2 linked regions of the Actinoalloteichus hymeniacidonis genome follow. The protein of the gene in region 1 interacts with the protein of each later gene in a pairwise test. Links are inferred from orthologs where the notes say so. Each region holds a gene or a part of one and is shown on either strand. Other genes may lie near its edges.

Region 1 (3,311 bases):
AGGCGGGCAACAGCGAGAAGTGCAGGTTGACCCAACCGTGGGTGGGGATATCCCTGGCGACCTTGGGCAGCAGCGCGCCGTAGGCGACCACCGGCGCGCAGTCCGGGGCGATGTCGGTCAGTCGCGCCAGGAAGTCCGGATCGCTGGCCTTGGGCGGGGTCAACACCTCGATGCCGTGTTCGTCGGCGAGCATGCCGACCGGCGAGCGCAGCAGTCGCCTGCCCCGGCCCGCCGGGGCGTCCGGCCGGGTCACCACGGCCACCACCTCGTGGCGTGGCGAGTCGATCAGCGCGCGAAGAGCGGGGAGCGCGGGCTCGGGAGTGCCCGCGAAGACGAGTCGCATGGTCGCCTCAGTTCCTTCGTGCCAGCGCGGGCGAGAGCTCCTCGAGTGCGGAGTCGTCGAACCACGCGGTCTGGCGGATGTCGCGCATCACCAGCGATGCGTCCTCGGGCGCGAGTCGGTCGATGTAGAGGACGCCATCGAGATGGTCGGCCTCGTGCTGCAGGCAACGCGCCAGCAGACCCTCGCCCGGTACCTGAACGGGTTCGCCGTGCATGTTCCACCCGGTCGCCAGCACCCGGTTGGCCCGGCGGCACTCCCAGCTCATCCCCGGGATGGACAGGCAGCCCTCGGCCTGCTCGTCGAGCTCCTCGTCGAGTACCCGGACGGTGGGATTGACCAGATGGCCTGCATGGCCTGCACAGTGGTAGGCGAAGACCCGCAGTCCCACGCCGATCTGCGGCGCGGCGACGCCCGCGCCGCCCTGCTGTTCCATGGTGTCCCAGAGGTCCTGGATCAGGGCCCGCAACGTCTTGTCGAAGTCGACGACCTCCTGCGCTCTGGTGCGAAGCACCGGATCACCGAAGAACGTGATGGGCTGGACGGACACGAGGCTCCTAGTCCCAGGGGGACACTCGCCGGGGCGTTGGTCGCCAGGAGTCTAGTCACGAAGCGGTCTGCGGCGGGCGTGGTGCGATCGGCCCAGGCGATCTCCGAGAGCCGACGCCGGACCACCGGGGGAGAACCGCGATGCGGGCGCCGTCGGTGCGCCGCGGACCCGACTCCCCGATCGGGCCGCACCGGCCACTTAGACTCGGCGCCGTGTCCGCCGTGTCAGAAAGCGCCGTGTCCTCGACCGCAGCTCGCAGGCCGATGATCGCCCCGTCGATCCTGTCCGCCGACTTCGCCCGGTTGGCGGAGGAGGCCGCCTCCGTGGCGGGAACCGAGGACAGCCCGGGCGCCGACTGGCTGCACGTCGACGTCATGGACAACCACTTCGTGCCCAACCTCACACTGGGGCTGCCCGTGGTGATGGCCTTGCGCGCGGCCACCGATATCCCGCTGGACTGCCACCTCATGATCGAGGACCCCGAGCGGTGGGCGGTCGGTTACGCCGAGGCGGGGGCGCACAACGTGACTGTGCATGCCGAGGCCGCCGTCGACCTGCTGGGCATCGCCCGCGATCTGCGGGCCGCCGGAGCGCGGGCGGGTCTCTCGCTGAAGCCGGACACCCCCCTGGAGCCCTACCTCGACGTGCTGCGGCACTACGACACCCTGCTGGTGATGTCGGTGGAGCCCGGGTTCGGCGGCCAGTCCTTCCTGCCCGCGACCCTGGCCAAGGTCCGCCAGGCGCGGCACCTGGTGGAGACCGGGCACCTGCGGCTGCTCATCGAGATCGACGGCGGGATCAACGCGGAGACGATCGAGGAGGCCGCGGAGGCGGGCGTCGACTGTTTCGTCGCCGGTTCCGCCGTCTACTCGGCGCCCGACGCAGGCCTCGCCGTGACCACGCTGCGGGACAAGGCCGCGGCCGCACGACCGGCGCACTGACCCGCGACCGCGTGGCCCGGCGACGGCCGGGCCTGCGCCGGTGTTCGACGTGGATTGTTCGACCCCTCGCCGAATCGGGACCGGACTGGGGGCCGTGCTGCCAACGGTGGGAGACTCCGAGGACAGCGCTGCCACACCGCGCACCGCACCGGGCCGCCGACGTCGGCGCCAGGCGGCCGTCACTCGTCATGGAGGTCACCAGTGTTCACCGGGATCGTGGAGGAACTGGGCGAGATTCGGGAGGTCACCCGGCTAGCGGACGCCGCTCGGCTGACGGTGGCCGCCCCCACGGTGGTCTCCGACGCCCGCCACGGTGATTCGATCGCGGTCAACGGCGTCTGCCTCACCGTGGTGGACGTCCTCGACGGCGCCTTCACCACCGATGTGATGCTCGAGACACTGCGCCGCAGCAACCTCGACGGGATCGCCGAGGGCGACGCCGTCAATCTGGAACGCGCCCTGGCCGTCAGCGCTCGTTTCGGCGGCCACATCGTGCAGGGTCACGTGGACGGTTTCGGCGCCGTCCTGGAGCGCACCCCGGCCGAGCACTGGGAGCTCGTCCGAATCGAGCTACCGCAATCGTTGGCCCGTTATGTCGTGGAGAAGGGATCCATCGCCGTCGACGGCGTGTCCCTGACCGTGGCGGCCGTCGACGCGGACTCCTTCACCGTCAGCCTGATCCCGACCACTCTGGAACTGACCACCCTCGGCCACCGGACGCCGGGTGCCAGGGTCAACCTCGAGGTCGACGTGCTGGCCAAGTATGTGGAGAAGCTCACGGCCGCGCCGGCCGCTGCTCTCGGCACGAGCATCGCGACGGGGACGGAGGCGACCCGATGAGCGGGCACGGCACGGGCACCGGGCCCGACCTGGCGCGGATCGAGCGGGCCGTCGCCGACATCGCCGAGGGCAAACCCGTCGTGGTCGTCGACGACGAGGACCGGGAGAACGAGGGCGATCTGATCTTCGCCGCCGCCAGGGCCACTCCCGAGCTGGTGGCGTTCATGGTGCGGCACACCTCGGGCTACCTGTGCGTGGCACTCACCGAGCAGGACTGCGTCCGGCTGGACCTGCCGCCGATGTACCACAGCAACCAGGACCGACGCGGCACGGCCTACGCGGTGACCGTGGACGCCAAGGACGGGGTGACCACCGGCATCTCCGCCGCCGACCGCAGCCACACCGTGCGACTGCTGGCCGACCCCACCGCCACCGCCGCCGACCTGCTGCGACCCGGTCACGTGGTGCCGCTGCGGGCCAAGGAGGGCGGGGTGCTGCGCAGGCCCGGCCACACCGAGGCCGCCGTCGACCTCGCCAGGCTCGCCGGACTGCATCCAGCAGGGGTGCTGTGCGAGATCGTCAGCCAGAAGGACGAGGGCGAGATGGCGCGGCGCGAGGAGCTGGAGGTGTTCGCCGCCGAACACGACATCACCCTGATCAGCATCGCCGACCTCGTCGCCTATCGACGTCGGTTCGAGAA
Region 2 (3,194 bases), 1.7 Mb from region 1 along the record:
ACAACTCGGTCGACTACGGCCAGCGGGTCTTCAACCTCGCCGAGACCTACGCGGGCTACGTCCCGTGATCAACCGGGCGGCCCAGGCGCTCGCCCGGGCCGGTGGGTGGATCGGCGCCGACCCGTGCGTGGCGCAGGCGATGCCGGAATGACGAGTCCGTCGACCCGTACCGCACGGGCCGACGGACGTTGGTACGACCGGCTGTGGCGTTCAGCGATCCTGTAGGGCGACCCTGGCGCTGACCTCGCCCAGTGCGTCCTGGTACTCCGGTGTCGGGTGCATCGCCGCAGCCATCTTTATCTGCGTGAGCGCCTCGGTGAACCGGCCCTGTCGTTGCAGCGTCCGCCCCAGGGCGAGCCGCGCGTAATGGTCGGCCGGATCGAGATCGACCGCAGCGGTGAACGCCTGCTCTGCGCGGGCGAACTGCGCCGTGTGCAGGTAGGCGCGACCCGCGAGAATCTGGACACTATGGGTGTCGGGGTTCTCCTCCAGCACCGGACCCAGCGCGCGCAGCGCCTCCAACGGGCGCCGATTCGCGAGCAGCGCTTCGGCCCGACGGAAGGCTTCGAAAAATTCCTCGCTACTCATGGTCGGCTCAACGCTACGCCGGGCTTGGCTGTTCCACGTCCGCCAAACGGTGGGCGTTGCGAACCACCGGGGTCGCCCGCAGGGTGTCGTTCCCGCTGCGAAGCGCCCCGGATCGGCCATGCTGGGCGCCGGACGACGCAGCGCGACGAGTCCGCGTCGACTCGGTGGATCGACCCCGGTCCCGCTTCGCACTGGCGACGCGAACCAACGGTGGCACACTTGATCGATAATCAAGCCTGGACCAGCGCGGAAGCAGCCACATTCGGCCCGGAGTGCCTGCCTTCGATGGGCCGTACACACCGTCGGGCTAGGCTCGACGGCGATCAATTCACTCAGGGTGAGGAGCACAGGTGGCAGTCATCGAACAGGTCGGCGCCCGAGAGATCCTCGATTCGCGCGGGAACCCGACCGTCGAGGTCGAGGTCGCGTTGGACGACGGCACGGTGGCCCGTGCGGCGGTGCCCTCCGGTGCGTCCACGGGGGAGCACGAGGCGGTCGAGCTTCGTGACGGCGACAAGGACCGCTACAACGGCAAGGGCGTCGAGAAGGCCGTGACTGCGGTGCTCGACGAGATCGGCCCGGAGCTGACCGGTGTCGAGGCCATGGAGCAGCGCATCGTCGACCAGAAGCTGATCGACTTGGACGGCACGCCCGCCAAGTCGCGGCTGGGCGCCAACGCCACCCTCGGCGTGTCGCTCGCGGTGGCGAAGGCGGCGGCGGACTCCAGCGGTCTGGAGCTGTTCCGCTATGTCGGCGGCCCCAACGCGCATCTGCTGCCGGTCCCGATGTTCAACATCGTCAACGGCGGTGCCCACGCCGACAACGACGTGGACATCCAGGAATTCATGATCGCGCCGATCGGTGCGGAGTCCTTCCGCGAGGCCCTGCGCTGGGGCGCGGAGGTCTACCACTCGCTGAAGTCGGTGCTCAAGGGCAAGGGCCTGTCCACCGGCCTCGGCGACGAGGGCGGGTTCGCCCCCGACCTGGGCAGCAACCGCGAGGCGCTGGACCTCATCACGACGGCCATCGAGAAGGCCGGTTACCGGCCCGGTCACGACGTGGCCCTGGCGCTCGACGTGGCGGCGACCGAGCTCTACGCCGACAACGCCTACTCCTTCGAGGGCCGCAAGCTCACCGCTGCCGAGCTCTCGTCCTACTACGCCGAACTCGTGGCCGCCTACCCGCTGGTGTCCATCGAGGACCCGCTGTCGGAGGACGACTGGGACGGCTGGACGCACCTGACCAACGAGATCGGCGACCAGGTCCAACTCCTCGGCGACGACCTGTTCGTCACCAACCCGACCCGACTGGCCCGGGGGATCAGCGAGGGCGCGGGCAACTCGATGCTGGTGAAGGTCAACCAGATCGGCACCCTCTCCGAGACCCTCGACGCGGTGTCGCTGGCCCACTCCAACGGGTTCAAGACGATGATGAGCCACCGTTCCGGTGAGACCGAGGACACCACCATCGCCGACCTCGCGGTGGCCGTCGGCAGCGGCCAGATCAAGACCGGCGCGCCCGCCCGAAGCGAGCGGGTCGCCAAGTACAACCAGCTCCTGCGGATCGAAGAGGCGTTGGGCGACGCCGCGCGGTACGCCGGAGAACTTGCCTTCCCCCGGTTCACTCCGGGAGCCTGAGGCATGGCCAGGCGCGAGCGGGACCGACCGGGTGGGCGCGGCGTATCCTCGCCCGCCCGGTCGGCCGATCGCGCCCGGCGAACCACGCGAGGCAGGCAGGTCAACCTCGCCAGCACCCTGCGCCGCCGGGTCCGACGCCGGGCGAGCCGGCGTACCGGCACCGGCGGCGCTTTCGGGCTCGCCTCGACAAGACGGGCGGCCATCCTCGCCCTGGTGGTGTGCGCCCTGGCGTTGAGCGTGGCGGTGCCCTTGCGTACCTACTTCACCCAACAGGGCGAGATGCGCGAGGTCGCCCAGCAGCGCGACGAGCTCGAACAGGAGCGCCAAGAGCTGGAGGCGCGGCGCGATCAGCTCTCCGACCCCGACCACATCGAGGCGGAGGCCCGGCGCAGGCTGCGGTACGTCCGCCCCGGTGAGACGCCGTACATCGTTCAGCTTCCCGCCGACGAACGTGATCAGGCGGATGAACCCGCCGACCAGGAGGCAGAGCAGGAGGACGCCAACTGGTTCGGTAGGTTGTGGCGTTCCATCACAGGAGGCGGGCAATGAGCGTCGGATCACCGACACCGGGTGCGACACGCGCCAGCGATGACGACCGCGCCGAGGTCGCCGCGCAGCTGGGCCGGACGCCGCGCGGGCTGTTGTCGGTGGCGGCCAGGTGCCCCAGCGGACACCCGGCGGTGGTGCTGACCAGCCCGAGACTGGAGGACGGCAGCCCGTTCCCGACGCTGTACTACCTGACGTGCCCTCGGCTGACCAGTCTGACCAGCACCCTGGAGACCTCCGGGTTGATGCGGGAGATGACCGAGCGGCTGGAGGTCGACCCCGAGCTGGCCGAGCAGTATCAGCGCGCGCACGAGTCGTACCTGGCCCAGCGCAACGCGATCGAATCCCTGGGCACGGACGTGAGTGCCGGTGGCATGCCGACGCGGGTCAAATGTCTGCACGTGCACCTGGCACACCGGCTGG

The links. Proteins that work in one complex are often made in the same cells at the same time.
Region 2: the proteins of rpe (region 1) and eno interact in binary tests that used the Escherichia coli proteins (3 or more experiments, as listed by UniProt). The link is inferred for Actinoalloteichus hymeniacidonis from one-to-one orthologs.

Annotation. Positions count from the first base shown.
Region 1 is NZ_JACHIS010000001.1:3,811,025-3,814,335, reverse strand. The notes cover bases 28-2,992. They hold rpe (ribulose-phosphate 3-epimerase), read left to right. Parts: upstream 28-1,153; coding sequence 1,154-1,831; downstream 1,832-2,992. Other genes in these bases: BKA25_RS15630 (bifunctional 3,4-dihydroxy-2-butanone-4-phosphate synthase/GTP cyclohydrolase II), read left to right, coding at 2,668-2,992; BKA25_RS15635 (riboflavin synthase), read left to right, coding at 2,033-2,671; def (peptide deformylase), read right to left, coding at 351-890; fmt (methionyl-tRNA formyltransferase), read right to left, coding at 28-343. Outside these bases: more of fmt, read right to left, coding at 1-27; more of BKA25_RS15630, read left to right, coding at 2,993-3,311. UniProt on the Escherichia coli protein: Catalyzes the reversible epimerization of D-ribulose 5-phosphate to D-xylulose 5-phosphate.
Region 2 is NZ_JACHIS010000001.1:5,546,981-5,550,174, reverse strand. What follows is about bases 234-3,081. They hold eno (phosphopyruvate hydratase), read left to right. Parts: upstream 234-938; coding sequence 939-2,225; downstream 2,226-3,081. Other genes in these bases: BKA25_RS23445 (DUF501 domain-containing protein), read left to right, coding at 2,771-3,081; BKA25_RS23450 (FtsB family cell division protein), read left to right, coding at 2,229-2,774; BKA25_RS23460 (tetratricopeptide repeat protein), read right to left, coding at 234-588. In the rest of the region: BKA25_RS23465 (lytic transglycosylase domain-containing protein), read left to right, coding at 1-68; more of BKA25_RS23460, read right to left, coding at 211-233; more of BKA25_RS23445, read left to right, coding at 3,082-3,194. UniProt on the Escherichia coli protein: Catalyzes the reversible conversion of 2-phosphoglycerate (2-PG) into phosphoenolpyruvate (PEP). It is essential for the degradation of carbohydrates via glycolysis.